Regions from separate parts of the Paenibacillus sp. 79R4 genome, predicted to be linked through region 1. Evidence: predicted binding sites of a transcription regulator. Region 1 holds the regulator's gene; each other region holds the start of a gene.
What was found. Region 1 encodes LexA, which represses DNA repair genes until DNA is damaged. Its sites were predicted from a motif close to CGAACATATGTTCG; they were not measured.
Positions count from the first base shown of each region.

Region 1 (10,661 bases):
ATCTTCCTTTCCTCATGAATCTTAACAACGAGATCTTTTAAGCTAATTCGTCCATAATCTGGTGCAATTGGGACAGGTGAGAAATTTCATAATTCGGCACAATCTCATCATTACGGGTCTTCTCATCCCGATTGATCCAAACGGCTTTAATGCCAACGCTAAGGGCTCCGCGAATATCGGTCGTGAGCTTGTCCCCAACCATTAAGGTTTCTTCGGGCTCTGTTCCTAATTGCTCAAGCGCATGCCTGAAAATCGTGGAATCCGGTTTGCCTTTGCCAAAGCTGCCGGAGATAATGATCTTATCGAAGTAACCGGATAGTTCCGGCACTCCATCCAGCTTCTCTTGCTGCAGGGCAGGGCAGCCATTCGTTAATAGAAGCAGCTTAACCTTCCCTTTGAGCTCCTGCAAAATTTGGAACGTCTCTTCATATACATAAGCACGTCCCCGGCGTTCTGCAGCAAAGCCTTCCGCAAGCTCGGCAGCTAATTCTTCGTTAGCGATGCCTAGGGCAAGCAAGCCGCGATGCCAGGATTCCTTGCGATAGATCGGTGCCAGCTCTTCAAGCTGACGGAACTCCGGCTGTTCCCCAGCAGAGAAGTTAGCCCAAAGCCCTTCAAATGGATTGATCCCGATCATTTTCGTAAAAGAAAATGTCTCATAGGATTCATACAATTCCCTAGCTTCCCTGCGGACAGCTGCTTCCAGTTCTGTCGGGTTGCAGCCTGTTACTGCTTCAGCCTTGCGGCAGGTCTCCTCGAAAGCCTCTTTTACGCTCCGGTCATCCCAGAGCAATGTATCATCCAAATCAAAGCATACCGCTTTTATGGTCACTTCGACCACTCCTCCCTCTCCCATGCCAAAATGCATCACTTGCTATGCGCTCTCCGGAAATTTCTTATTCTCTCTCAAACGGAACATGATGAGTATGTGCGAACTGCTCCAGGCGGTCTCCCATAGCTGCCGTATCAAACTGATTGCGGGTACGATAGAATACCCAGTTCGCATCCTTGATCTTGGGCACGATCATAATCTTCTTGCGGCTCACTTTGATTTTGCTAATGTTGCCCGCTTCCAGAATACGATCGCGGTTGTACTTGGTTGTATATACCCAGTTCTTGTTAATCCGTAGGTAGGGTCTTCTCATGAACAAAGTGAAGGCAAGCAGTAAGTACAGCCCAATCGTCAGCCAATAGAGCCAGGTACTCATATCTGCTGAATTACCGATCATTCCAACGGTTGAATACAACAAGGCGATGAACACTAACACGCCCGGCAGGATGATATTTCGCCCCCGGAAAATGTCGCCCTCCCCTCTTGCACCCAGCGATCTCCGCGGATCGGATGCCTTGCCTGTCGTAATCGTAGGCCCTTTCCCTTTTTGGTTCAGTCTTTTTTGATTGCGTTCTACTTTTCTGTCAAATGAACCCATACTTTGTCCTCCTCATATTAATAGCGCTATCAACATGATAAGCCTACGCCTTGTCCAGCCCATCAAGCCCCGTACATGTCGCAAGCCACATGTTATGTATAGCCAGCCCCAGGGGCCGGCTTATTCATCGACGATTTCGATTTGTTCTAATCTTTGACGGAAATTCGCCCGGAAATTCTCGAGATATCTCTCGCGTAGCTTCGCTCTCTCCAGAATCTCTTCTTCGGTTAATCCAACAGATTTATGTTTGCGGGCCAATTCATTGATTCGCGCAACAACAGATTCTATATCCATAATTCCCTCCCCAAGTCGTTAATCTTTTATGATTACAGCTCTCATCCTCATAATATAGAAAGGTTCAGATGCAAGCCGCATTTACTACTCATGCAAAGCAACAATTATTCATACTCTGACATGAGAAAAAGAGCTTGTCAAGGCAGTGCCGCCTTTAGTGCAAGCTCTCTTCATTATATAGTAATTTTCCTTCATCGTAAAACAGTATCGACATTCATTTCGCGGACTTGTCAGAACGAACCTACAGCAGCTCAATTAGGGAGAACCAGCACTTCTCCGGCTTGTATCGAACTTACATGCTTTCCATTAACACGTCTAATTGAATCTATATATTTTCTAATGTCTTTGCCTTGGGGTTTATGCTCGGAAGCAATCTCCCATAACGTATCACCCGGCATCACAATAACTGTCTCCAACGGTTTCTTATCCGCATTATCATTTGATGAGGCAAAAGCCGAGACTACTCCTGTACAGGTTAACAATAGCAGTACTAGCACCAGCATCGTTCTCTTAGCGGTTCTAGAAAGATGGGCACTCCGGCTCCCTGACGAAATAGCAGATTTATGAACTGGCTCCGTATAAATACTCTTATAAGTGCTATATTTAAGCATTTTCCTCACTCCAAACAAGTGTTCTTATTACTGAAATTAATATAACACGAACATTTGTTTGATTCAATACTTTTTCGAACATTCGTTCTCTATTTTTTTTGCAGCATTTTACGGCTTCTATTCGGCAGATAGTTATAAAACGGGATTAAAAACGCATATGTTAGAACTTATGTTTGTACGAACGGCAGTTCTATGTTATAATTTTTCCAAACGTTACTAAGTGGAGTTGATTGGTTATGTCTAAGGTGTCCAGCCGCCAGCAAGCAATCTTGGAATTTATTCGCAGCGAAGTACGAACGAAAGGATATCCGCCCTCCGTCCGTGAAATTGGAGAAGCCGTTGGACTAGCCTCCAGCTCTACGGTACACGGACATCTGGATCGTCTGGAGAAGAAAGGATTCATTCGACGCGACCCTACCAAACCGAGAGCTATTGAGCTGCTTGGCGAGGAATCCGAAAGCGCCGGCCTGTTCGCCCATTCGGTGGCACGCGTTCCTGTCGTCGGCAAAGTAACAGCAGGCGTGCCGATCACGGCAACCGAGAATATAGAGGATTACTTTCCGCTGCCTAATCATTATGCGAACGATGGCGAGATTTTCATGTTATCCGTTGTCGGCGAGAGCATGATTGAAGCCGGAATTCATAATGGCGATTATGTTATCGTAAGACAACAGCAGACCGCGAATAACGGCGATATCGTCGTAGCGATGACTGAGGAAGATGAAGCAACGGTCAAGACCTTCTACAAGGAAAAGGATCATATCCGTCTTCAACCGGAGAATTCGACCATGGAGCCCCTGCGTTTGAAGCATGTAAGCATCCTCGGCAAAGTCATCGGCCTCTTCCGGGATTTTCATTAATCTTCATGTAATACAATGGATTGTGCCTGTCTGAACAAATCCCCATCGAGCGGGAAAATAGAAGCGATCCGTCAAAATTGACAGCAAGCGCCTAGTATCAACGGTTTATGCTGCAACGATGACATAAGGCATCCCATCAGGGATGCCTTTTTATGTTGTCATTTTTTACGATTCGTCTTTTAACGCAAAGTCCGCTTCTAACTCGTTGAATAAATTTTATTTTGTAACTGGGCCGCTGCCCAGTTGCTTTATAGGCATGAGCATAGAATGGCCTATAAATTAAATTGGGAGGTAATTTTTTGAGCAATTATCCTATGATGTACCAAATGCCCACAATGGCTAATATGTCTAATATGCCCAATACATCTAACATGCCCTATAAGCATCACATGCCTCAATCTATCGTTGTTCACCCTGTAGATCATTGCGTCGTCGAGTGTTTGATGTCACTTAAGGGGAATGTTGTCGTTCTTGAAACTACCCGCGGCAGACTTGACGGATGCCTCATCGATGTCAAACCAGACCATGTCGTGCTTGAAGAAAGACATAAGAAGTTTATTGTTCGCATTTGCGAAATTGTTTGGATTATGCCTGATTAATAGAACATAAGGGGGATCTCCCCCTCCTATCCTCACCTTCTAGCATGCGAGTCTGACCCAAATGCTTCAAAAGGTCAGCAAATCAGAATACAACTCCGTCCTTGGGCTTCCCTGCGGGAAGTTCTAAGGACATTATTTATGTTCCGGGACAGGCTAAAGGTATTCAATACACCATACCAGTTCCTTGTTGCCTCCGCCTACTTGACCCTCTTCTTTATTATGCTATCGTATTTATTGTAAGACACTGGAAATCACATAATCCCCAAATAAGTAGTATCCGTGAGAGGCATTAAGCCGATCTGGTTCGTTCTTACTCATTTATACACGATTCAACCAAATTTTTTTAGCTCTGAAGGACATATTGCCGGGGATTATACGTAGGACGAGAGTCAGAGATGTTGTTCGCAAGAGCGATTGGGGATGACCCTAAATTCCCCCAAAAATCAAATGGAACCATTTGGTTTACTTAAACTTATGATTCGCTAATAAGAGCTAATAAGGAGTGATCATATATTTTACTTTAGCCTATTATTAGGTATCGTCGCGATTGCCGTAGGCATATATGCCATTAAAAATCCGTATTCTTGGTGGTTTAAAAGAATCGGGGATGACAGGGATCCCAGTGAAGCAAGGATTTTATATGTAAAGTTTGCAGGAAAAGCAGTTATCATGTTGGGCGTAATAATTATCATTTTAGGCGTGCAGCATCTTTCTTGATGTGACTATATACTACTACGCGATAATGGGGTAAGAAACGTGAAATTTCTAGTTTTTGCTTCCAGTCTGACTGCACTGATTTTTTCAATCGTGGCTTTTGTGCGTACAATCAAGCGAAGGTAACTAAATATTATCTTACATTCAATATCCGCCGCGGTCCTTTCTAAAGCAAGTTGTATCAGAAAATAAATAAGCTCCGCCGGCATAAAGCCAGCGGAGCTATTGACCCGGTGTCATCGGATTTCGATTGCGCTACAAATGACACCGTAGTCACGCAACTAAAACGAATCAATTAAATAAAGAAGGCCCTTGTAATGATGACAAGCAGAATGAAGAGCACCAAAATTGCTGCTGTTGATGTAAACAGTCCTCCTCCGAATCCACCGCCGCAACCTACACCGCCAACGACTTCACCCATGTGTGCTTACCTCCTTGTTTTAAAGTACACCCTATCCTATTCAACTTTTGATAAACAGTTTGGACATATTCACCTATTTTCCGTCTATATAGTACATACTTGTACCATTTTAGGATGGGCAACAGTTATCGGCTTGTAGTTAGGTCAGGCATTTGTTGGGCACTTTGTTGGACATCTGCCGGGCACTTTGTGAATCCAGCCTTGCAGCTTATATTTCGCCCAACTATAAAAATCCCCCACGCCATACGGCGCAAGGGATTCCTCGATTAGTACAAAGTCATATATTGGTCGCGTTCCCATTGGTGGACTTGCATGCGGAACATATCCCATTCGATGGCTTTCAATTCATAGAAGTGGGTCATCGCATGATCGCCAAGCGCTTCAGCCATGATGTCGCTGCGCACCAATTCACCAATCGCTTCCTTGAGGTCTACTGGCAAGCTTGGAATACCTTCTTCGATCCGCTCTTCATCAGACATCACATAGATGTTACGATCAACCGGTTGAACAAGCGGCAGCTTTCTCTTGATGCCATCCAGACCCGCCTTAAGCATTACAGCAAGGGCAAGGTATGGGTTAGCAGCCGGGTCAGGGTTGCGGACCTCAACGCGAGTACTAATCCCGCGGGAAGCCGGAATACGAATCATCGGGCTGCGGTTGCTGGAGGACCAGGCTACATAACATGGTGCTTCATAACCGGGCACGAGACGTTTATAAGAGTTCACAGTTGGGTTAGTTACAGCGGCAAAAGCGCGCGCATGGGTCAAAATACCGGCCATGTAATGGCGAGCGTCCTGGCTCAGGCCAAGCTCATCCTTCTCATCATAGAAAGCATTTGTCTTCCCCTTGAACAGGGATTGGTGACAGTGCATTCCGGAACCACTCACGCCATACAGCGGCTTCGGCATAAATGTAGCATGCAAGCCATGCTGACGAGCGATCGTCTTAACAACCAATTTGAAGGTTTGAATTTGGTCAGCAGCTTTAATGGCCTTCGCATATTTGAAGTCAATTTCGTGTTGGCCAGGAGCTACCTCATGGTGGGATGCTTCGATTTCAAAGCCCATTTCTTCAAGCGTTAGCACGATCTCACGGCGGCAGTTCTCACCAAGGTCCGTCGGTGCAAGGTCGAAATACCCCCCTTGGTCATTCAACTCCATAGTGGGGTTGCCCTTCTCATCCGTCTTGAACAGGAAGAATTCTGGCTCAGGGCCGACATTCATCGAAGTGTAGCCCAGCTCTTCGGCTTCCTTCAGCACACGCTTCAGGATATTGCGCGGGTCACCGGCGAATGGCGTACCATCAGGCATGTACACATCGCAGATTAAGCGGGCAATCCGATCCTCGCTAATCCAAGGAAAGATAACCCAGGTTTCCAAATCCGGAACCAGATACATGTCAGATTCTTCGATCCGCACATAACCTTCAATGGATGAACCGTCGAACATCATCTTGTTGTCCAGCGCTTTCTCCAACTGGCTTACCGGAATTTCTACGTTCTTAATCGTTCCGAGCAAATCTGTAAATTGCAGACGGATAAAGCGGACATTCTCTTCTTTGGCGATTCGCAGAATATCTTCCTTGGTGTAACTCACGCTAACATCTCCCAACAGTTATTTTAATTTAAAATAGCGGGATAATTCCCCCTGGATTAATGAAACCTGACCAGGACGTTGCTTCGTGAACAATTCCTGCTTCAGCATGCGATAGAGCTCAGAAGTCGGTATTTCCTTGCGTTTTTCTTCAGTGTCCCGCGTCATTACAGTTGCTTCTTCAGATTCGCCATTAGCCGGAGCAATCACCTGCTTAATACCAGCAATATTAACTCCCTTATCAATCAAGGCTTTAATCTCGAGCAGACGTTCCACATCATTAAAGGAAAACAGACGTTGGTTCCCGGATGTGCGCGCGGGTACAATCAACTCATGCTGTTCGTAATAACGAATTTGCCGAGCTGTTAAATCCGTAAGCTTCATCACGATACCAATCGGAAACAAGGCCATATTTCTGCGAATTTCGTCACTCATCGCTCTCAACCTTCCAGTTTAATTATCATAAATTAATGATATGTAAGTTATTCTGACATGTCAATAGTAGTGTCAGGTTTACTCACAAGAATTTTATAGCAGATGACGATCCTTCATCGTCTGCAATGCGGTCAACAGACCGAACTTAACGTGGGAGTAGGTAAGTCCGCCCTGCATATAAGCGATATAAGGTTCACGAATCGGCGCATCCGCGGATAACTCGAGACTTCCCCCTTGAATAAACGTTCCCGCCGCCATAATAACCGGATGTTCATACCCCGGCATATCCCATGGCTCAGGCACAACATGTCCGTCAACAGCTGCTGCCCGCTGAATGCCTTGAACAAAAGCGATCAGATGCTCCGAGCTGCTGAAGGAGATCGCCTGGATCAGATCCGTACGCGGATCATTCCAGCGTGGCTTACTATCAAAGCCAACTCTCTCGAATAAGGCTGCAGCCAGAATACTTCCCTTAACGGCTTGTCCTACGATTGTTGGAGCCAGGAACAAGCCCTGGTAGATCCCCCGAGTCGTACCCAGCATGGCACCAACTTCTCCGCCGATGCCCGGCGCAGTCAAACGATTCGCCGCCAGCTCCACCAGTTCAGCTCGTCCGCAAATATATCCGCCGGTCTCGGCCAGCCCACCGCCGGGATTTTTGATCAGTGAGCCTGCCATCAAATCGACTCCTACTTCTGTTGGCTCCTGCTCCTCGGTAAATTCTCCATAGCAGTTATCGACAAAAACGATACAGCTTGGGGACAATGACTTCACGCGCTTTACCATCTCGCCAATTTGCTCTACGGTGAAGGAATCTCGCCAATCATATCCACGCGAGCGCTGGATACCGATCACCTTTGTCTGGGGCGTTATTTTCTCGGCCACCATATCCCAATCGACCATGCCGTCAGCCCGCAATGCCACATCGTCATACATGATTCCAAAATCCTGCAAAGAACCCGTTCCATCCCCAGGCTTGCCGATCACCTTATGCAGCGTATCATAAGGCTTGCCTGTAATATAGAGCAGCCCATCCCCAGGACGCAGCACGCCAAAAAGCGCTGTAGAAATAGTATGCGTACCGGAAGCAAAATGCGGGCGAACCAGCGCCGCCTCTGCGCCAAACACATCTGCATAGACAAGGTCAAGCACTTCGCGCCCCCGGTCGTTATAAGCATAGCCGGTCGAACCTGCGAAATGAAAATCGCTCACATGATGCTTCTGAAAAGCTTCGATCACTTTGAACTGATTTTTGTCCACAATACGATCCATTACACGGAACTGCTGTTCAGCTTGACGTTCCGCCTCTTCCATCCTGGTTACTATGTCTTCTGAAAATACCGCCATCCAACTTTTCTCTCCCTTATTCCCTCACATTCTCGCTGCACATCATTTGAAAAGCTGAACCTTATGGTACTGTCGGCCAACCGCTCCGGCAAAAATGCGGAACGGCCGTCCAACCGCGTCAACCACAGGTTCAACTTCTCGTCACAAGATCCAGGTCAACCAATTCCAGACAAAAAAAGCTATATCCTAAACAAACAAGACTGTACTGGAACTTTGCCTCCCCCTGGAGATATCTAACTTCTATGTTTAAAATAACTCATTCAGTTTGAAGGAAACAGCTGCATAAATAAATGCTCAAGCAAATTACTTATCAAGCTTCAAGTCCTCGGTGCGAATCGTCATTAGCTCCAATTTACCGGGCGAGCCACCGCTATATTGATTCAGAATGCGCACGGCCTGATGCCGAATCGCACGCTCAATGACATTGCGGACATGTCTGGCATTGCTGAACACATGCTCGCCTTCCATCTTCTCCCGCAGCAGATGCTGTTTCAATTTAACAATCGCCTGCGGCATCAAAATATAGTCGCGTTCCTTGGCCATACCTTCCGCGATCTGAATCAACTGATCGATCGTGTAGTCCGGAAACTCCATTACAATCGGGAAGCGCGAAGGCAATCCCGGATTGGTGTCCAGAAAGAAATCCATCTCGTCGCAATACCCCGCAAGGATCAAAATGAACTGGTTCTTCGAATCTTCCATCGCTTTAACCAATGTATCAATAGCTTCCTTGCCAAAATCCTTCTCACCGCCGCGTGCCAAACTATAGGCTTCATCCACAAACAGAATGCCGCCCATCGCCTTCTTGACCAAATCGCGAGTCTTCTGGGCCGTATGCCCGATATATTCTCCTACCAGGTCTGCCCGTTCGACCTCGATCAGATGGCCTTTGCTAAGCACACCCATTTTCTGAAAAAATTTAGCCACTAATCGGGCGACGGTCGTCTTGCCGGTTCCCGGATTGCCTTTGAAGACCATATGGAACACCTGCGCCCCGGACAGCAGTCCAGCTTCTGAGCGCATTGAGGCGATTTGCAGGAGTGCAAATATCTCATACATCAATTCTTTAATATGATCCAACCCCACCAATCCGTCCAATTCCTTCTGCAGATCTGTAAACAGACTATTCTGCGGCACAACTTTGGCAGTTGGATGAGCTTCACTGTCCGGAACACTCTGCGAGACAACCGGCGGCTCCGAGTTGCGCAGAACAATATTGATTTGTCTTGAAGGCCTCTCCTCGGGAGGGCCACTTCTGGCCATTACTCGCCCTGACATAGCGTAGATCACCTCTTTATAGGGTAGGGGCTTACACATTTTTGAGGTTGTTTAAAAAGTCCCCTTTGATCACGAAGCAGCACTCGAAGCTTGAATTCATCCGAGCCTTCTGTTGCTTACGTACAAACTTCATACGCTCCGCTCCTCAGTCGCTAGCTTCACCCAACCTTCTCGGTGCTGAAAGTCTGACTTTTTAAACACGCACTTTAAATGTATTCTCTTTCCCCGTCCGATATTAGAAGTTTTGTCATTTCCAGCCAATAGCGAGCAATACAGAATCTATCTTCCATTTCGTATAAGCCAAAATTTCACGCAAGATGGTAGGAACACGCTTAAGCACATGCGTCTCTGTAAGCGATAGCTTGGGGTTGGAATAATCCAGCGCTTTCGCAATCTCATAAGAACGGTTGCCGTGAAAAGTGTGGGTAATAATCACCGCCGAGGTTAACCCCTGCTCCTCCATAATCTCCTTGCTGAATTTTAAATTTTCATAGGTGCTGGTCGCTTTGTTCTCAAGCAGAATCGCTTCCTTCGGAATACCGTGCTGCTCGAGGTAGATCGCCATTCCTTCCGCTTCTGTGTAACGGTAGTCCGGCTTGTCCAGCCCACCCGTCAGTATGAACGTGTGGAAGCGGCCGGCCTTGTAAGCAGCGATCCCTTGCTCAAGCCGCTCCTGCAGTCCCGGACTGGGCTGATCGCCCCACATCGCTGCACCAAGTATAATACCTACATCTGCAGGCACCGAAGCGGCAGTCGTCGCAGCCGTATTCCTGTATACACTGCCGATCTGAGCCAATGCATAAACCGACCATAAAATGCCGATAAGAATGCATGTCAACCCCATGCGCAGAACCCAGACGAATTTGCGTTTGCCCCTTCTTCTGTTCCCGACATACGGCGAGCTTGTGCGGTATTGAGCCATCATTAACCTCCAGGATTGCTAGAATCAGATTGAACGTAGCCGGTCCGGTAATGCTCAAGCGACATCGCAAAATAAGGGAACGCTTGATTCTTAATCAGTTTCATCACATCGCGGGCCGTCTCCTTCGCCAAATCATAGTCTCTAACGCTGATAAGACC
Region 1 covers NZ_QJOT01000025.1:38,803-49,463, forward strand. Annotated here, with positions in the region: gene DMN77_RS22570 (HAD family hydrolase) at 38-832, opposite strand; gene DMN77_RS22575 (hypothetical protein) at 897-1,430, opposite strand; gene DMN77_RS22580 (DUF896 domain-containing protein) at 1,551-1,724, opposite strand; gene DMN77_RS22585 (LysM peptidoglycan-binding domain-containing protein) at 1,976-2,221, opposite strand; gene lexA (transcriptional repressor LexA) at 2,572-3,195, shown strand; gene DMN77_RS22595 (DUF2642 domain-containing protein) at 3,495-3,794, shown strand; gene DMN77_RS24350 (DUF6199 family natural product biosynthesis protein) at 4,332-4,511, shown strand; gene DMN77_RS24070 (hypothetical protein) at 4,804-4,929, opposite strand; gene glnA (type I glutamate--ammonia ligase) at 5,196-6,524, opposite strand; gene DMN77_RS22605 (MerR family transcriptional regulator) at 6,543-6,956, opposite strand; gene DMN77_RS22610 (methionine gamma-lyase family protein) at 7,050-8,303, opposite strand; gene DMN77_RS22615 (AAA family ATPase) at 8,607-9,581, opposite strand; gene DMN77_RS22620 (YdcF family protein) at 9,829-10,506, opposite strand; gene DMN77_RS22625 (ribonuclease FAU-1 family protein) at 10,506-10,661, opposite strand, start outside.

Region 2 (10,661 bases), on a different contig from region 1:
TCCACCGCTGCATAGCTCATGCGCATTCAAATCGATACTTTCTTGGTCAAAAGCGACTAAGATGTCCAAGTCGTCGGAAATAGCTCGAATCGGCTTGGTACTAATCCGGATTTTGTTGTTCGTATGACCACCTTTAATACGCGAGGAAAAATGACGGTATCCGTACAAATAATACCCAAGTCTATTCAAGGCTGTCGAAAAAATCCGGTCCGTACTTTCAACCCCTTCGCCTTGCTGTCCACCGATCTTCCAAGACAATTGACTAATCAAGATCGCCCACCCCTTTAATCGTATCGCACTATAAAAGATATAAAATTAAAATAATAATAGCACTCCCAGAACATCGACATGTTAACTATCACACTTTACCGTGACACTTGTGAACATTCTGTTTCAGAGTCATGTCAATTTTATGTCGAAGACATATAAAAAGCAAGCGTTTTCTACCCTTTTTCATATAGTTGTTTTCGATCATAACGATCTCGTAATTGGATTAATTAAAGCGCTTACTTATCTGAGGGTAGCCACTTTTGCAAAAATTCCAGGGCATTGCCGGACATCCAGCCCTTTACAAGCTCTTCCGGATAGTGTTTAAGCAGGGTCTCTACCCATCTGTAATAATCACCTGCATGCCGCAAATCATCTATATGGGTATCAATTCCGTCAAAATCGGAGCCAAACATAATTTGCTTCTCGCCGCCCAGCTGGCAAATATGATCGAGATGCGGCAGCAGATCCTCACTATGTACCACTGTGCTGTCTTTTACAAACCAAGGGACAAATGTCACACCGATCCGACCGCCGCTATCTATTATCGCTCTGATTTGTTCATCGTGCAAATTCCGGGCATGAGCGCAAATATGATAGGCATTCGAATGAGAGGCAATAAAAGGCCGCTTCGCACTCTCAGACAGCTCTACCAGCTCCCAGAAGCCCTTCTGAGATAAATGTGATACATCTAGTATAATTCCTAGCTCGTGACAGACCTGCACCAGCTCAAGCCCCTTACGAGTGAAGCCGCCATTACGCAGCTCCATCACACCATCCGCCGCCCAATTCGCATAATTCCAGGTAATCCCGAGAAAGCGCACTCCCCGTTCATAACAAAGCCGTAAGTAGAATAAATCCCCCTCCAGGCCATCCGCTCCTTCAATAGAGAGCAAGCCGCTCCTCTCTCCCGAAGCTGCGACCCGTTCCAAATCAGCAGTATTTCTAATGAGACCGATTCCTTCCGATGCGATACGCTCCTGAAATAGATCAAGCTGCTCCATGATATGTTCAATGCCCGGCGGGCCTAATTTCTCCGATAGGTAGATGGCAAAGCATTGCAGATCTACCCCTCCTTGCTTCATACGCTCTAGATTGACATCAAGTCCATTAGCACCCTTGAAGTCCAGACTGCGATCCAGCTGTATTTTGCTAAGCACATCACAATGGAAGTCAACAATTTTCAATACGTCCCCCTCCTTCATCACTCTATTTTCCAGTATATTTTAAATCTTGCTTATACATATTCATTTTTTACAAAAAAGCAAAAAAACCTGTCTACTTATGAGTAAACAGGTTCACCTACATTCCTACAAGACCTTATCTAGGTTCAACTATGAGCTTGATCGCCGTGCGATCCTCACCATCAATCACAATATCCGTAAAAGCCGGAATGCATATCAGATCTACGCCGCTAGGTGCAACGAATCCCCGGGCTATGGCTACCGCCTTGATGGCCTGGTTAAGAGCACCCGCTCCAATAGCCTGAAGTTCAGCAGCACCACGCTCTCTTAGAACTCCAGCTAGAGCACCGGCAACGGAGTTGGGATTGGACTTTGCTGAAACTTTTAATACTTCCATGGTAAGTACCTCCCTGGGAATAATGGTTTGACTCCACTACTTAGAAGATATTCGTGAGCTGCAAAATAATTCCTTCTTTTTTGGGAGGTACCTTGAAGGTCGTTCAAAAAGTCCATTCCTCACGAGAAAAGGGATCGAACTCATCCAAGGATGAGCAACAGGCTCTGGCCTCATACTCCTGAAATGTTTTGAAAAAAACGCGCATCGGAAGCATCAGCTTTAGTATTGAAAGCCGTTTTTTGGGAAAACAGTATCGGAAGCACTGCATTCATGCTGAAAGCCGCCTTTTGAAGACCTATTTTTAGAGTATATCTGATCCGTTAGTCCATGAACCATTCATCTTCAAGCATTTTTATCTTCTCGATCTTTTTCGCTTTGCCGGTGGCTTCATCGATCTCGACGAACACAGCGTGGAAATGCCATTTACCTTCACATACCTGGAACCGAACCGGCAGCTGCGTCGTGAACTTGCGAATCACCGCCGAACGCTCCATCCCCAGCACTCCTTCACGAGATCCAACCATGCCGGAATCCGTCAAATAAGCGGTGCCCTGCGGCAAAATAATATCGTCATTGCTCTGCACATGCGTATGTGTTCCTACAACGAAGGAAGTTCTGCCATCTAAATACCAGCCCATCGCAATCTTCTCCGATGTTGCTTCGGCATGGAAATCAACCATGATGCATTTATGCTTCTTCGACAGCTCGGCTAGAATATCATCCGCTACCCGGAACGGATCATCAATCGCCGGCAAGAACGTGCGCCCCATCAGATTGACCACCGCCAGTTCCTTGCCATTCCCCTTAATAACGGTATGACCGATCCCGGGTGTCCCTGGAGGGAAGTTGGCCGGACGAACCATTCGCGGCTCACGGTCAATAAAGTCGAAGATCTCCTTGTTATCCCAGGTATGATTGCCCATCGTCAAACCGTGGATGCCTAGATCGAAAAATTCCTTAGCAATCTTCTCCGTAATTCCGCGTCCGGACGCCGCGTTCTCCCCGTTTGCGATAATAATATGGGGACTGTATTTAGATTTTAAGCGAGGAAGGGATTCCCGCACTGCTTTCCGCCCCGTACTGCCAACAATATCTCCAATAAATAAAAGTTTAATAATGTCTCTCCTCCATTCCGTACACTGCTGTTTCTTAGTAGAATCTCTAACGAAACTGGGTAGCGCTATTTGGCCCATAACGGGCTCCTGGGATTTTTAACGAAACTGGGTAGCACTATTTTTGCATATTAGCGGTTAAAAGCAGGGATTTCTCCTGAATAACGATATGACGTTTCGTTAGATTTTTTTTGCCTCTGTTTTTAAGGAAATAACGATACGTAGTTTCGTAAGAGTTTTCATAGATCTGTCTACACATCGTGGCCGCTCATCCATAGGTGCTGATGAGAGGTTTTGCTTAACGTAAGTGGATCGATTGAACCTCTCAATATAGAGCTTTCAATGAAAAAGCGGCCCACGAGGGGCCACTTCATCAGCATAACCTTTACTTCGCATATTCAACCGCTCTCGTCTCACGAATAACCGTAACCTTGATGTGACCCGGATAATCCAGCTCACTCTCAATCTTCTTCGTAATGTCACGCGCCAGACGGAACGCTTCAGCATCATCGATTTTCTCAGGCTGTACCATAACGCGAACCTCGCGACCTGCCTGAATTGCGAATGACTTCTCCACACCTTCGAATGATTCCGAAATCTCTTCCAGCTTCTCCAAACGACGGATATAGGTTTCCAACGTTTCACGCCGAGCGCCAGGTCTAGCTGCCGACAATGCATCAGCCGCACCAACCAGCATAGCGATAACCGAAGTAGCTTCACAATCTCCGTGGTGGGAAGCGATGCTGTTGATAACAACCGGATGTTCCTTGTATTTCTTCGCCAGTTCCACGCCGATTTCGACATGAGATCCTTCCACTTCATGATCCAGCGCTTTCCCGATGTCATGCAACAGTCCGGCACGTTTGGCAAGCGCAATATCCTCGCCCAACTCGGCGGCCATAAGTCCGGCCAAGTAAGCTACTTCCATCGAGTGCTTCAGCACGTTCTGACCATAGCTTGTCCGGAACTTGAGACGACCCAAAATCTTGATTAAATCCGGGTGCAGCGCGTGAACACCAACCTCAAATGTCGCTTGTTCACCGTATTCACGAATTCTTTCGTCCACTTCACGACGTGATTTCTCAACCATCTCTTCGATCCGTGCTGGGTGAATTCGTCCGTCAGCTACCAGTTTCTCCAGCGCTGTGCGGGCGATTTCACGACGGATTGGATCAAAACCTGACAGGATAACCGCTTCCGGCGTGTCATCGATAATCAAGTCAATACCAGTCAACGTTTCCAGTGCTCTGATGTTGCGGCCTTCACGCCCGATAATCCGGCCCTTCATCTCTTCATTCGGAAGAGCAACTACCGAGACGGTCGTCTCAGCAACGTGATCAGCGGCACACCGCTGAATAGCTAGTGTAATAATTTCACGCGATTTCTTATCGGCTTCTTCCTTCGCCTGCAACTCAATGTCTTTAATCATTTGAGCCGTTTCATGGCGAACCTCCTGCTCGACATTATTAAGAATGATCGTGCGGGCGTCCTCCATGCTCAAATTGGAAATACGCTCAAGTTCCTGAACCTGACTCTTATAGAGCAGATCGATCTGTTGCTGGGTTTCTTCAATTCTCTTCTCTTTGCCAGCTACTTGTTCTTCTTTACGTTCCAGTGATTCAATTTTTTTATCCAGCGACTCTTCTTTTTGCAACAATCGTCTTTCTTGTCGTTGAATTTCATTCCGACGTTCACGAATGTCTTTGTCAGCTTCGGTTCTCAGTTTATGAATTTCGTCTTTCGCTTCAAGAACCGTTTCCTTTTTCAGTGCTTCTGCGTCTTTTTTTGCACTTTCCAAAATTTGACTTGCTGCATGTTCCGCACTGGAAATTTTAGCCTCTGCAAGAGATTTGCGAATAAAATATCCGATCCCGAACCCAAAGAATAAAGCGGCGACGGCAACGAGAATGATCCAGATTACTGTGTCCATCTGTTCACCTCCCCGCTGTTTCCTCCAAGGCATTCCCTGGGATGCTTGTTAGTTTTCAGTTTTCATTCATCATCATACAAAGAATCGATTTCTTGCCGATTCAGACAGGCTATCACGCCAAATCAGCATGAATATTCCGTTAAAATGCCGGAATCTTGGCCCCATGATTGCGAATAGAATCTAGTTAGATCCATCATTTGGAAGGAATAAGGATCCACATGATATAGATTCATGACCATTTTATTATTTAATGAAAGAAATTGTCAAGCAAAGGACATGATTGTACAATCTGTGTCCCTCTATATCGCTATGAATTTATAATTCTTCCCACTCATCCCTGTCTTCTATACCATCTTTTTGAATCAGCTCACGGAGTACCTTGCCAGCGAGCTGGCCGGAGAAGCCCCTCCGCATTAAAAATGCGCCTATCTTGCGCTTCTTGTCCGCCGTCTCTCCGGACGTAGTCCGCCATTTACGCTGCGCGAGCTGCATGGCGCTGTCATACTCCTCGTCTTCGCTGACCTGCCCTAGCGCCTCTTCAATCAAAGGCTTGGAAATGCCCTTCTGACGCAGTTCATATCTGATCCATGCCTTACCCTTCCCGCGGCTGCGAAGACGTTGTCCTGCCCATTCCTGAGCGTATGCGGCGTCATTGATCCAACGCTCTTGGATCAACCGTTCGATTACTTCACCAATCGTCTCCTCGCTCCATCCCTTCTCTTTAAGTCGAGTAGCGATTTCAAAAGAAGTTCGCGGTTTGCGGCTAAGATATTTCAAGGCTTCTCCATATCCCCGCTGCCGTTCATCGGCAATTACGATCTCTTCCAATTCAAGTTTGGTAAATACAGCGCCCTTCATCATGCGATACTTGACCATCACATCTTCATGCACTTCCACCTGGAAAGTACCGAAGTAAATACGGTATCGGAATTTTGGCGATTTCAGCAGCTGCACCGATGTAATGGTCAGCTCTTTATCCTCAGGGAAAGCAGACAGATCATTTCCCTCTGCTGCCGCTGGGCTTGCTGCTTTTTCCGATTCTTCATTCTTATATGAACGGCGATTCTCCCATGAGCCAGGATCAGAAATGTCGATGATTTCGTCCTTCTCATTATCCTTGCCCGCTCCTGTATACGGTTTGGATCTAGACTTCCCAAATCGTTGCTCCACCAGGTTTACGCTCCTTTATTAGACAAGAGCGCCCTGTCCGAACCAGTGTTTACTGGCGGCAGAGCGCTCCATATCATTCTTACTCTTCTTCGAAAAGTGCCTGCTCTTCCTTAGCTTCTTCTTCCTGCTCGCTTGAAGACGATGGCGCAACTGAAGTCGTCAGGTTGCTGTTCTCGCGAATCTTCTGCTCAATCGTATTTGCAATTTCCGGATGCTCCTTCAAATACTGCTTCGCATTCTCACGTCCCTGACCGAGACGCTCGCCAGCAAAGGAATACCAAGCGCCGCTCTTATCCACAATATCCTGCTCAACGCCGATATCGATAATGCTGCCTTCCTTGGAGATCCCTTCACCATACATAATATCAATCTCTGCCTGTTTGAACGGCGGAGCTACCTTATTCTTTACAACTTTAATCCGGGTCCGGTTACCGACCATGTCATTGCCCATCTTGATCGTCTCTACCCGGCGAACATCAAGGCGAACCGTCGAATAGAACTTGAGTGCTCGTCCACCTGGAGTGGTCTCCGGATTACCGAACATTACGCCCACCTTCTCACGAAGCTGGTTGATAAAGATGGCAATCGTCTTGGATTTGCTGATCGCCCCGGACAGTTTACGAAGTGCCTGGGACATCAGACGAGCTTGCAAGCCGACATGAGAATCGCCCATCTCGCCTTCGATTTCAGCCTTAGGTACCAAGGCTGCTACGGAGTCTATAACAATGATATCTACTGCGCCGCTGCGAACAAGCGCTTCGGCGATTTCCAACGCCTGCTCGCCTGTGTCCGGCTGAGACAACAGCAACTCATCAATATTTACACCTAGCTTACTTGCATAGGAAGGGTCAAGCGCGTGCTCGGCATCGATAAATGCAGCTTGTCCACCAACCTTTTGAACTTCCGCGATTGCATGCAAGGCTACGGTAGTCTTACCGGATGATTCCGGTCCGTATACTTCAATAATTCTCCCCCGAGGCAATCCCCCGGTTCCAAGCGCGATATCCAATGCTATCGATCCGCTGGGTACAATTTCCACCTGCATATGGGTGGATTCTCCCAACTTCATGATCGAACCTTTTCCGAATTGTTTTTCTATTTGACGAAGCGCCATTTCCAGCGCAGCACGGCGGTCTGACAATCAGCTCACATCCTTCTCAATGATTAGAAATTTACACAAATTTGATTGATGACAAATTAGTTAAATAAGAAAATCAATTTCTTTTATACAACAATTGTACCTTGTTTTGAAACGTTTGCCAAGCATTTTTTCGAACATACATTCGTAGTCTCAACCCACCCAAACCCTCCCTTACCGTAAGGGAGGGCTCCAAAGGGCCTGCCGCCCTCTGGACTCCTGCAAACTGAACTAACGGGTGGATGGGGAACAGGCGCTCCTTAGCCGCTCTCCCCATTGGGGAGAGCTCTACTTTGGCACGTGGCACGCTTTTCCCCCTTCGGGTACGTCTTACTTTTGGATCTCCTTGGTTACCTGGGCTGGGGAGTTCTGCTGCTTTCGAGGCACCCGGGTATATGTCTCCAATCAACGCTTTCCTCCCTTCGGGCACGCTTTACTTTTTGTGCTCCTGCCCTTGGTGCTATGTTGGAGTTCTAATGGCGCTCTCCCTACGGGATTCGCTCTACTTCGTGCGGCGCGCGGCACTTCCATTGTGATGTCCGTGGCTTCGCCCACTTCACATCTTTAATACACTTATGGTGCTACTTCGAGAACTTGATCGGCGCTCTCCCTACGGGATTCGCTCTACTTCGTGCGGTATACGATAGTCCGGGACATTATATTACATATCAATTGCTGCATCAGCCCTGTCTTTAGATCACCTTTGGTTCTCCATTGGTTCCAGCAGCGATCAAAGCCTCCTCTCTTCTCTCTCCATACTTCATCACGCAATTACGCAAAAAAGAACCGCAGCAGCAACTTGAAGCAAGTTGGGCTACGGTTCTTCCGTAATTCGATTATATCCAATATTTAGGAGTCCGGCAATGGTTATTTGCCAGCTTGGTTCTCATTCCGTTTAAGCTGCTTCCAGAGATGGTAAAGAACAGCCTTGGTGGAGCGTAGACGGATCGTGTTGCGGTTCCCCTTCAGATGCAGTTCGTGCACCTCGGTATCGCCATTACGGCGAGAGATCGCGATATAGACCAGCCCCACCGGCTTGCGCTCGGAATAGGCAGGTCCAGCTACGCCGGTAACGGCGAGGCCAAAATCGGTATCCACGATCATCCGCACCTGTTCAGCCAGCACCTTCGCTGTCTCAGCGCTGACGGCTCCGGGCGCGTTCTCGCCCTCCAGCAGATCATGCGGTACGTTGAGCAGCTTCTCCTTCATGGCATTGGAATAGCACACGATTCCGCCGAGGAAAACGGTGGCGCTGCCAGGGATCGTCGTGATTGTCTGCATCAGCATGCCACCGGTACAGCTCTCCGCACAACTGACTGTAAGTCCCTGCTCCGTCATCATATCGACGATGGTCTTCTCGATCGGCACATCCTCATTCGCATAGAAATGCTCCGGCAGGCGAGAAGCGATCTGCTTCTCCATCACGTCCAGCTTGCCCTCGGCCGCGCTCTGGCTGTCCGCCTTTGTCGAGATGCGGATCGTTACCTCACTCTCCTTGGCATAAGGAGCTATTGTAGGATCGGTTTGACTTTCAATCAGATCAAGCAGCTTGGTCTCTAAAGCCGATTCACCGATACCGGCGAATTTAAGCATTCGCGAATAGATTGGAGATTCATTCGTCAGCACATGCTGCATCATCCAGGGCTTAGCCTGTTGCTCGAACATCGGCTTCATCTCGCTAGGCGGTCCGGGCAGCAAAATATAAAATTTCCCGCCCTCAGCGAGGGCATTTCCTACAGCAAGACCTGTTTCATTGGCCAGCGGGGTTGCCCCGTCTATAGACAGCGCCTGCCTACGATTATTTTCCGTCATCGGCACGTCGCGATCCTTGAAGAACCGCTCTATATTATCCATGGCCATCCGGTCGATATGTAAGGATCTGTCCAGCACCTCGCCCACTACATCTTTCGTTAGATCATCCTGAGTGGGACCGAGCCCCCCAGTAAAGATCAATACGTCCGCCCGTCCTGCGGCCAGCTCGATCGCTTGCTTGAGCCGGGATGTATTATCGCCCACTACGGTCTGGAAGTAGACATCAATCCCTAGCGAAGCCAGCTCCTGAGACAAATATTGGGCGTTGGAATTGACGATTTGCCCCAGCAGCAGTTCCGTTCCTACGGCAATAATTTCCGCTTTCATTCAAGTCATTTCTCCCTTTTAGAGATTGTTCAAAAAGTACTTGAACACATAGCTATAATTAAGCTACCTTCTCGAAGTTGTCTCTTTTTCCAATTGGATAAGAGGTATTATAACCCCCAGCAAAAGTTCCATTAGCGATTACATTTTTGAAAAGTTCAGCACATGCTTGTTCTTGACGAAGTAATCAATCCCGGAATACACCGTAATGATCGTCGCAAGCCAAATCATAATGTCCGCAAATGGAAATCCGATCCATTCGAACGGGAAATTGTTAAGCAGCAAAGCCGAGATGGCAATAATCTGCGTAATCGTCTTCGCTTTTCCCCAATTACTGGCAGCAATCACCGAGCCTTCCAGCAAGGCGATCTCACGCAAACCCGTAACTGCAAACTCACGACTGATAATGATGACGACCACCCATCCGTTCACCTTATCGAGGGCTACGAGCGATATTAGCGCAGCCGCTACAAGCAGCTTATCAGCAAGGGGATCAAGCAGCTTGCCAAGATTAGTGACAAGATTGCGTTTACGGGCAATATGTCCATCGATGCCATCTGTGCTCGCGGCAATAATGAACAGAATAGCTGCAATCAGATGATTCACAGACAGTGAGTAACTCCCCAGAATCAATTCATGAGACCACCACTCAAAATCAAACAGCAAGAACACCAACATCAGCGGGATCATGAAAATACGCGCTAAAGTGATACGATTGGGCAGATTCAAAGTACACCCTCCCCGGACATATCATATTCATAGGCATGAGTAATTCGTACTGGAATAATCTCACCAATTTCAACTTTGCAATTCGAGACATAGACATCTCCGTCAATTTCCGGTGCATCATACTGCGAACGGCCGACAAACACATCGCTGCGACCATCATAGCTTTCGATCAATACCTCCAGCACCTGTCCAACATATTTTCCGTTGTTCTCATTGGACACCTGCCGCTGAATTTCCATAAGCGTATTCGCCCGCCACTCCTTAACTTCCTCGTCGATTTGGTTTGGCAGACGCGAAGCAGGGGTATCGTCCTCCTTGGAGTATGTAAAGACGCCCAGGCGATCAAATTTAACCTCTCTAACAAAATCGCATAACCGTTCAAAGTCCTCTTCCGTCTCTCCTGGGAAACCTACGATCAATGAAGTACGCAGCGCCACACCCGGGATCCGCGAGCGGATCTTGGCGATAAGCTCACGTATATCACGATTTCGGCCCGGTCTCCTCATACGCTTTAACACCGCATCCTCACTATGCTGCAGTGGCATGTCGATATATTTGCAGACCTTCGGATTAGAGGCCATCGTCTCGATCAGTTCGT
Region 2 covers NZ_QJOT01000002.1:97,695-108,355, reverse strand. Annotated here, with positions in the region: gene DMN77_RS02470 (2-oxoacid:acceptor oxidoreductase subunit alpha) at 1-270, opposite strand, end outside; gene DMN77_RS02465 (dipeptidase) at 507-1,454, opposite strand; gene DMN77_RS02460 (stage V sporulation protein S) at 1,588-1,848, opposite strand; gene DMN77_RS02455 (TIGR00282 family metallophosphoesterase) at 2,169-2,963, opposite strand; gene rny (ribonuclease Y) at 3,346-4,890, opposite strand; gene DMN77_RS02445 (regulatory protein RecX) at 5,206-6,060, opposite strand; gene recA (recombinase RecA) at 6,140-7,201, opposite strand; gene DMN77_RS02435 (competence/damage-inducible protein A) at 8,066-9,337, opposite strand; gene pgsA (CDP-diacylglycerol--glycerol-3-phosphate 3-phosphatidyltransferase) at 9,476-10,063, opposite strand; gene rimO (30S ribosomal protein S12 methylthiotransferase RimO) at 10,060-10,661, opposite strand, start outside.
Region 2: the regulator LexA is predicted to act here: its motif matches at 7,333-7,346, upstream of recA (recombinase RecA).

Region 3 (10,661 bases), on a different contig from region 1:
TTCTCTTCGCCATCCAAGAATGACTTTACATTATTAGAGAGACCCTCGTGCACATAGCTCCCCCTTAGGTTGCTCATGCGCTTAATGATTAGCTTGCGAGACTCTATGCCTACTTCCTCGATATTGCCCAACTTAGAGAGCCTACCCTTTATTTTCCGTGATTTGCTTCCTTCCTCCTGGCTTTTAATAAGAACGCACTCGCTTGCTATATTCAATAGCAGTATTGCGTCTGACTCTGCATCGAAGAAGCGGTTCCCGCTTTTTACATTAATTCCTCTCACAAAAAATCGGATTCCCCGCAAAAATCGGTCCGATAACCCGTTTTGTTCATACTTAAAACTAATCAGATTCATTAAATCTGATAGTCTCTCCCCATGAACTTTTTCATTGAGCCAATCCAAATTGAAATTGCAGTTATATTCAAAGTTAAGCGGTCTATGCCCCCAATTAGAGCCATTTACGTTTTGTATCACAGCATGCTGATTTACGTGTTCTCGTTCACCCCTGAGCAAGCGAAAAGAACTCTCTACTTTATGATTTGGAGTAACATACCCCCAGTATAAGACATTGATGAAGTTGACGGCATAATATGCAATCGCGACTGCATTTTCGTTGACAATTCTATGCTGATGATTAATTTTTATCACAAGCAAGGGATCCTTAAAAAAATTAGGCGACCTCGACTTTTCCGTATGTACAAATCGAGATTCTGCCTCATGCAGTTCTAAACCGATAATTTGGGTTAATTCCCTCAGTTTTTCCTCTCGCTTCCCAACCAATATAGAAATATAATCGCTGATTTTGATGCTCTTCGTAGCTTCCGCATTCAGCAAAGGAAGTATGATCCAATAATCGGACATGTTGATCAACATATTTTTATTCAATAGTTGGAGAAAATTGTTCGCCTCCATTACCCCGATGCTTTCTTTCGAGGGGAACTCAAAATTATCAAATAATGTAGGTAAAAAGTCAGCCGCCAGTTCTGAATCCATAATGTTTATAAAAGAAGGGTCAGAACCAACCGCGTTGATAAACTTCCAAGTTGCTTCATCGTCAAGCCAATTATCCCACTCATTTCTTTGCTTGTTGAATTCAAAAAGCGAAATTAGTTCTTCCGTCAATGCCATTTTGTCCACTTCCTTAATCCATAATATTTCCTGTATTGTCATAATTGGGATTTCGATATTGCTGGAGTCGTGGAGTTATCAATCCTTACTTTGCCTATTATTTTCAATAGCAAAATTGTTTGATAACCTGATCAGCTAGCCTTTTTAGCACTTCAGTCCAAGATCTATCTTTTGACTCTGGGTGTAAAATTTCGAGTGCTGGTATATTTAATGAAAATTTTGTATCACCTTTTCCATGAACAATGCTGTTTCTAAAATTGTATATTCTTGTTGAGAAAGTTGAGATATCTAAATTTTCAGTAAGTCCCTCACTTATTGCATACTTAACAATTTCCTCCACACCATCAATATTATTGAGAAGGCTCTTAAGCAAATCTGGTTCTTTTGTTCCGTATAAGAAGGATACATCCTTTATAAGTTTATCTAAATCTTCTGATTCATTATAAGCTTCCACATTTCTTTTTAGTTCTGACTTTTTATTGATTATGAAAAAAAATTCGAGTGTACGATAATAGAAGATTGGATCATCTGATTTTCTTGCCCTATTGTAGAATGCAATAGGTTCAAGATATTTTATTGGTTTATATAGAGATTCATCAAACTCTTCACTTTCATCAGGATTATTCCATATCGTACTTTCACCATGGTACTGGTAAGGTATGATATTAGGATAATCACCCTTGAATTCGAATTCAGGAGCATCATATTTCGCAATTAAAAACAACACTTGTTGTATAGTTTTTTCTAACTCTTCAAATTGACAACCAATTAATTTTATTGTTTTTAAATCACCCCAAGTATAAAAGGATTTGTCATCTGTAAATGAATTGAAAATCATCTTATATAGTGAGCTCGGCTCAGAAATCATTATTTCAATTTTGCCGATATTAAAACTATCTTCATATTGGGGATATTCATAAAAGAGAGAATCGTAAGTTAAAAGGAATTCAGAATATTTTTGTTTTTTTGAAACAATGCCACAATCTTCGTAAATTGCTATAGTTTTGTTCTCATGTTCAATATTCTTTTTATTAAATGATTTGAGAATTCTTTGTGATGAGGAATACCTCTGATCACGAATGATTTGAGAATAATCTAAAGCCAATTTTATGCCGCTGTCTTTATGGAGAAAGATAAATTTCTCTTCATCTAGACGTAAGAAGCAAAATTCTTCGTGTATATGGGAAATGTGCTCCTCTAGTTCTTCCAGCAAAACAGCAAGTAATGCTTTATCAATCATATTTCCCTCCATTTGGTTTTCTCCAAGGTTCAACACATCTTGTAAATTTGCGAATCATTTATCTAGCATAATTGTAAATAAATCTCCACTGACACTAATACTCCATTTGCACGTCATACACTATAGCATTCTAATTATTGCCTATATGAGTCTCATGGTAAATGTGCGGCCAATATAACCATACACCAGTCCTGGAAAAACTAGAATTGAATCAGCAGATGTAATCTTTTTTCGGAGCACCCTTTTACCTATTTAACACCTAAACTCGGTCTATTGACTAATCAGGAACCAATCGGCAATGGAATCGTGTTTTTTGTCCATTACCGGTGTAAGAGCGTCAATTGATGCTCGCTTAAAACAGAAAATCTCCGCAAGTTCAAGTTATTAATCGTTATTTCAGTCCTTTATTGCTATATTATGTATAAAGCTTATAAAGCTTTGTGTCATTCGACATCAACTTGCCGAAACTCATATAGCAACTTGTTCAGTACTTTCCCGGTTTTCAATCGCAACACAACCTGTTCCTGCTGACGTTTAGTATTAGATTCGATCCATGAATACTTTCTATCTAGGGCAGCTATTCTATTCAAAAAATCGTCTTTATGAAGGTGGACGTATTTAAGAAACGTATCCTTCTCAAGGGTATCTTCAAATAACAGAACTACTTCGAAAAATCGCCTTCTGGCATACCCCTGTTCGTGATTATCTTCATTAAAAAGAAACTCATTCAATTTATAAGAAGGACTATCCTTCGTAAAATACTTTAGAGCGTAATCAACATGAATCCTATATTCTCCAAAATCAAGAAATTCCCATTCAGGTGTAGGTGTAGTATACCTTCCTCCATCGAGAATCACTATCTGTCTACGGAATAACTGCGTTCCAAAATATTTGATACTCAACGTTTGGTACATAGTTGACGAATTAGTCATCGCATATGCATAGAACTCGGGAATCAGTTCTGGCCCTTCATCATCGTCTTCAAGCGTAATGGTGAACTCTGGATTATTGACATTGAAATAGACATATTCATCATTTTCCCATTCGTCCTTGTTTTCAATACGCTTCATGATCTGCTCGAAGGGAGATCTGGTCAGTAAGAAGCGTTTCTTCCAGAGATATTCGATATTGTTGATGTCTGCACTTTTATCAATATCAGTATTTGTGTCTCCTACGCGGGTATAAATATGGTTGGCTCGAACCCTTCTTCCTGCATTTGGGAAGTCTTCGGTCAAATAATAAGGCGTATCAGTGCTATTCTTGATAATCAAAACATCGACTTCATGGTTTGAGATCTTTACAGTGCGTAATTCTACTTGAGGTCGTATCCCAGAGACAAACTTTTTGTTCTTCAAGAAATCAATCATCTGTTGCTGATTCCTTCGATTCTCATCGTTCTCAACCCCAACTACTTCGAAGGTTTTATCGGCAATACCAAAAATGATATAGGCATCCCTATCAACACGGTTATTTGACATACAAATAATATCATGTAACAGGTCAGCTGCATTTGAATGAAACTTCTCCTTGAAGTCCCAGTAATCGTCTTCTCGCATAGAATTAATTAATCTCAGAACTTCCTCCCTAAGATCAAAACTCATTTAATCTCACACCTTCTTTGACTTAGATTGTTTTTATTTGGTTTTGCTTCAGAGGAAACATCAAATTCTCCAACAACAAGCCCATGGGATGACCGCCTAAAATTTCATTTATATAATGATAGTCAGCCTTATTCGACAGTTGATTGCTTAATCCTTCCTTACCTCTGCGTTGTATATGAGCCATAGTCGTGTTCATATCCTTCCACACTAAACAAACGACACCATTAGATGCTAGTATAATTCTCTTCATAAAAAATTCCGAAGCTTTACGTGGCGCGGATTCTAAAGGGACCATGTTCTTGTCCACTGACATATCACGTCCCCTTCTGGTGTTACAACTTCCAAATTCCCGGCAGGATTGCAACCTTAGCTTAGATATGTGCCTAATCGGTAATGGAACTTGTTTATCTCGGGACTAACCAGAACTTGCACAGATAAAGTAAAAAAGCCGCTAAAATAGCGACTTTCAATGGTACCAAGTTTTCGTCCCCCTGACAGCAGTCTGAAGAAAATTCTTAATAATATTCTAAATTTCAACTTCATATTTTATGTTTATTTTCATTCTTTTAACGTGAGTAATACTCATATCCTCGGTGCTTGTGAAATTTAGAATAGCGTAGTTGGTATAATCTTCACCTCTTACCCCTTTATAAGAAATACCGTGATATCCTATTTCCTTGCAACATTCAGCAATATAATTGGTTAAAGCATAATCGGAATTGTAAATCCCATCATTATTTGAACTTTCTCGAACCAAATCATTAAATTTGTAAAATAACCTATCAATATTGAGCACTATCAATGGTCTTCGGATATAAACGTGAGCAATACAGATATCTTGTTTTGCAGTAGGATTAATTTCATAAGGTATTGAGTCGATATTATCACAACAATACAATACTGAGCTTCCAACAGGATTAAAACGCCCATGACTGGCCCATGATTGAGGGGGGTTCCACATCTGCTCTATTCCATAATCTGTACTGTTTTTCGGGACAGTTCTACCTCTGAGAACAATGGTGCCGGGTTCTAATACTTCATAATGTGCTTTATCGTAATGTGTTTTCAGTAATGTAAAGATTGTTTGGCCTACGTTATGAAAATAACCAAGCATATGATTAGCCCTTAAATAACTTCCAAACTCTGTTAAATCCTCTATGTTAATTTTCACACCATAATCGGATGCGAAGTCTCGAATTCTTAAATATTTAATGATTTTATAAAATTGCTGGATGTCTGTTTCCGAATAGACAGTGTCTTCTCTAAAAAACTTATATTCGGATCTGGTTCTATCTGTTGACGGGTCATATCTATTATAACCAAATCCACAATTTTGACATTTTAACATTAACAATAATCTTTCTTTCGTTTTAGGTTCAAGTGGATAATATATTAAATTATCAACTGGTTGACCTAATGAGGTGAGATTTTGTATATCGTTATCGCTTAGCTCATACATTCCTTTATATTCAGAATCATCTTTAATTACTTGATCAATAAAAGCTCCTTCGCAATTAAAACAATAGTGAATCTTATTCGAAATACTTTCAGACAAAATTCTTATACAAATATCGAAAAAATTATCATCAGATATGTAATATGCATTTTGAGCAATATCTTTTTGACACTTACACTTTAATTCATCATCCTCACTAGCTTGATCGAAATAAGAATCTAAAAAATGTGATTCAGTTTCCATTACTGCTTCTTTTAGTATTCTATTTTTTTGATCTCCCCTAAAGCATGTGTTGCAATTAAGATTTATGTACATACCTTTATTCCCCTGTCTATAATTAAGCTGCTTTTGAGTCTGTGTTAAGAACCATTACCTAGATAATTCTTTTCCTAATTCTACACCAAATATGTCACAAACGCTGACTCCAGTGCATGGGTTGTAAATGCAATCAAAGGCTGTCAATGGATTCAATACACTTCTAACTTCTTGCCGGAACGAGGGACGACAACGTCGACCCGATGCGTGAATATGGTGTTATCCAAAGTACTCGACTTCTCGATTAGTCTATTGAATTTTATTTTTTATTAGCTCTAATAACTAACAGAGCTTCCCTCAAATTATCTGCAACATCTCTTCTATTAAGCAATTCATAACTATCTCTATCTAAAAGCAACTCATAATCTAATGCGCCACATAGCATGTTAATTCGCCGTAGCCAGGCGCGATTGGAATAGCATTACTCTTGCCCGGTGCCGCATATTTGGCCATATTCATTCTATATAATTCAACCAACTTGTAAATAGGTTCTAATTGAACCCAACAATATTCAACTTCATCTCTAAAAAACTGATCATCTCGAAATTTCTCCAATTGTCTCCTTCTAGCATGTAAAGTTAAATTCATATGATCTTCATTATCAGCAAGTGATTTTAGTTTTAATTCAATTCCAGCGTTTTTGAACAGTTTAGAAAAATCATACTTTCTTTCTCGCCACAAACGTAGAACTTCATATAATGCAAAAATCCACATTTGAGAGAATGCCCCTACAGTCATCGCTTCAAAAGATGGAGTTCTCTCTTTCTCAATATACGTTTCTAATAGGTTATACTCAAATTGAGTAATGTTAGGATCGATAATACCAATATTCATTGCTTGCATTCCAAGAAATATATCATCTCTATAAAACGGGAGAGACCTAAGATCATTGGCTATTATTGAAAAATCAATATCTTCAATTGGCAAATAATCTCCACCATGCCTTATAATTTTCTTTCATCGTTTAACCTCCTATTAAATCTATGCTTTATCTTGTTTTTAGATTTCTCGGGTATTTCGGATAACGTCTTTTTCATGAACTTCACAAATAATTCCATATGTAGGATATTCGCGAAACTTTTGCGCTATCCTGCCCGTTAGCTTAACGCCATTGCTTACTCAATATCATTTATTCAGAGCTTTAAATTGTCTTAGGATATAGTTTCTTTGTTCATTTCGGCTAACGATATAAGTTTTTGTCCTCAGCTCGAGACAAGAACTTATATCGTTTAAAAAAATGCCGCGATTTTGCGACTTCTTTAAGCCAAGATCGACAAAATACTTTTATTAAGGGGATTTATAAACAAAAAAACTTCCCTTTTTAGAAAGGAAAAACTGTTATTGAAATATCACTTGGGTTGAAGAAGTTAGTATTGTCGGTGTATTGTTAAAACTTTTAGGTATTCATTCATGTCGTAACTATTGAGCTTTGTTAACTCTATTTTAACAAATCGGCAATGAGATTAAGTTCTTGTCTCGAGCAAAATCATGAAACATTACCTTTATCATTAATCACGTAAAAGGAGAATTTGAAAAATAAACTTTAACTAGGAAATTTAACCATTGAATTACGAACATATATTCGGTATATAATAAATACGGGAACATACTTTCGCATCCCAGAGGAGGGTGTCATTGTGGAGCCCGTTATTATGTTAGCAGATTGTCAATCTTTTTATGCGTCAGTCGAAAAAGCAGCGCACCCAGAATATCGCGATAAGCCACTAATTGTAGCTGGTGACCCGACACGGAGATCTGGAATCGTCCTTGCGGCATGTCCAATTGCTAAGCAATACGGTATAACAACTGCTGAGACATTAGGAGAGGCTCTTGGGAAATGTCCTGATGTAGTAGTTATTCGCCCACATATGCAAACTTATATTGATGTGTCACTCATGATAACGGAAATATTTGAATCCTTTACAGATTTGGTGGAGCCTTTTTCAATTGATGAACAGTTTTTAGACGTGACTGGTTCCCTCTCTTACTTTGGTTCTCCAGAGGAGATTGCGCGCAGAATCCAAGTAAAGGTAATGATGTATACAGGTGTCTGGATTAGAGTAGGTATAAGCTCAACAAAGATACTTGCTAAAATGGCAACAGATATATGGGCAAAGAAAAACGAAACAGGAATTTTCACGTTACCCAAAAGTGATGTAGAAACCCTGTTGTGGCCGCAGCCAATAAATAAAATGTTTGGTGTTGGCTCACGGATGACCGCACATTTCCAACGGATGGGACTCACGACGATCGGCGACCTTGGTAGTCTCCCCTTGCCAGAATTCAAGCGCAAGCTGCGGGCGCGGATGGGTCGCAACAGCGATATTCAGGCGGAGTTATTCTGGCAGACAGCGAACGGTATTGATCAGAGCCCAGTCAAGCCAAGCTCGCATGACGTACAGAAGGCCATCGGCCATCAAATGACGCTACCCCGTGATTACAGCAAGCCTCAGGAAATTGATGTCATTCTGCTGGAATTAAGCGAGGAAGTTTGCCGACGTAGCCGTGCCAAGGGTTATATGGGCAGCGTCGTCGCAGCAGGGGCACAAGGTACTGATTTCGATCGGCCGACAGGCTTTTTTCACCAGATGGCGATACCAGATCCGACGAATATTACGATGGAAGTATTCACTGCGGCCAAGACGTTATTTTATGCCCATTGGGACCGGCTCCCTGTTCGCAGACTCGGCGTGACATTATCTAAGCTGGTGCCCGATGATCAATATCAGCTTACCCTGTTCGGCAATAGGGAAAAGGAAAGAAAGCTGGAACGCGTCACGGATGCGATCCGCCATAAGTTCGGAACGACCTCGATTCTGCGGGCATCCTCGTTACTTAAGGCAGCCCAGGCACGTGACCGAAGCGTCAAAATAGGAGGACACTACAAATGAGTAAGAAGCTAGAAGGCAACGGTCGCTGGGAATCCAGCCGAATGATGCTCCCTGAACATAGGGAACAATACCTGAGTCGTAGGTATGGACAGCAAGAGAACGTGAAGACAGAACTGCCGACCAAGGAGGATCTTGAATTAGTTCGAGACTATGTGCTGCTGCCCATGATACTTACGATTGTAGATAAAAACAATACTGAGATTGGGTTTACTTCTTATTCGTTAAAAAGCCTGTATATAAAGGCTTCTCAAGTCTTAATGGCACGAATTCATGCAGATCTAAGCGTGGTAAGAAAGAAAATGAAGGTAAGGAACATAAAAGTGTTTCAAGAAGAGCGCGTGGACAGTGCTATCCATTATAGGTTTATCTGCCGAGGGTATGAGGATACGTTTGCTATGATGCGTGATGTTGCAAGAGCTGAAATAAGTGTAAGAATCTCTAAGTATGTGTCTGAGATGTTTAAACCTTAAACAAAGGGTCTGTAGTTCTAAAAGTGGTCTATAATAGACCACTTCATTAAAGAGTCATTTTAGTATTTCTTTGCATCAAATGCAGCTAATACATCTTTAGACAGCTTATAGATAATTTCGATTTCCTTTATGCTTCGATTGTGAAGCAACACTTTCAACGAGTCTAGCATCTTTTCTTTTTCAGAGAGTTGCACTGTTCCTAATACCTCAGCGGGGCTGATTCTTAAAGCATTAATTAACCTCTCGAGGGTCTCCAGTGAAATATTCTTTTCTCCACGCTCCACACTTCCAACATATGACTGGGGCAGTTGCGTCATTTCTCCTAATTGTTCTTGTGTAAGTCCGCGATTCTTCCGAAGAATACGGATTTGCTGCCCAATTTGTTTGATTAATTCTGCCATAAAGACCACCTCTCCTAAAGAGTAGGCAAGTCACGGGAATTATTAAATACACTCATAACATATAAAACCATTTGATTTTAGATGTTATAAGAACTATTATAGTTGTGAAATACATCATAAGGGTGAGAAAAACATCATGAATAATACTCTTCCAAATCAAGTGGTAATTGAGAATGTTCTTTTGAGCAAAATTAGAGGCAAAATTGCTTACCAGGGGAATATATCAGCGTCAACCATACTGAATTTATTTTATGTAAAACCGTACAATGATCCTTCTGGAAAGGGTTATCAGAGACCAGTAGATCCGAAAAGAAGCCATGATTTCGCTATTTACCTTTCTAAAGGTGAAGATGCACTTTTCACACCAATTCTACTCAATGCAGCTTCCCATTGGAAGTTTGTTTGTTATAGTCGTGAGCGTCCATCTTTTGGGCGCCTAATATGTAAAGGGAAGGCTTCTTTGATGGATGGCCAGCATCGTTTAGGTGGCATTCAACGTTATATTCAAGAAACTAACTCTGATTTGAATGTTCCTTTTCTTTCATTTCATTGTCTCGATGAAGATGAGGAAATAAAGCTTTTTGACACGATAAATACAAAGGCCAAGGGGATTGGCCCCTCTTTAAGTAAATATCTCAGAAGAGATTCTGATGAGTTGAGTTGGGTAGCTACACAATTGTTAATTCAAAAGGATAGTCCATTTCATAACAACGGAAGCATTACTGGTAAGCGTAACAAAGGAAGGCATATCACTCTGCAAAATTTGTATCGTACGTTAGGCTTACTGTTTAGGGATCGAAAGTTGAGTGTATTCTCTAAAGAAGAGAAACTTTCCCTTGCCATATTTTATTTCTCACAAGTTAAAGAACTATTTCCTTCTGAATGGATGGATTATAAAGGACAACGATTAACGCATATTGTTTGTCTCGATGCACTATCCATTGCAGGTTCTCAGGTGCTTGCGAGCTGCGTACAAGAGTCGCGCAAGCAAGTTGAACTCGCTGCTGCTGGTCGACTTATTAAGCGGTTAAAAGGAATTGAATGGTCTAGTGATGGGCAATTGAAGTATGTAAAGGGAATGAGTGGGTCTAGAACACTTGCATCTGAATTAGTAGAGCAGATGATAGGCTAATTTATAAAGCTTAGAAACTGTACTTAAT
Region 3 covers NZ_QJOT01000004.1:337,961-348,621, forward strand. Annotated here, with positions in the region: gene DMN77_RS07540 (HEPN domain-containing protein) at 1-1,127, opposite strand, end outside; gene DMN77_RS07545 (hypothetical protein) at 1,231-2,367, opposite strand; gene DMN77_RS07550 (AlbA family DNA-binding domain-containing protein) at 2,811-3,968, opposite strand; gene DMN77_RS07555 (hypothetical protein) at 3,991-4,281, opposite strand; gene DMN77_RS07560 (RES family NAD+ phosphorylase) at 4,495-5,739, opposite strand; gene DMN77_RS07565 (hypothetical protein) at 6,106-6,666, opposite strand; gene DMN77_RS07570 (DNA polymerase IV) at 7,392-8,630, shown strand; gene DMN77_RS07575 (YhjD family protein) at 8,627-9,100, shown strand; gene DMN77_RS07580 (helix-turn-helix domain-containing protein) at 9,160-9,501, opposite strand; gene DMN77_RS07585 (DGQHR domain-containing protein) at 9,638-10,633, shown strand.
Region 3: the regulator LexA is predicted to act here: its motif matches at 7,311-7,324, upstream of DMN77_RS07570 (DNA polymerase IV).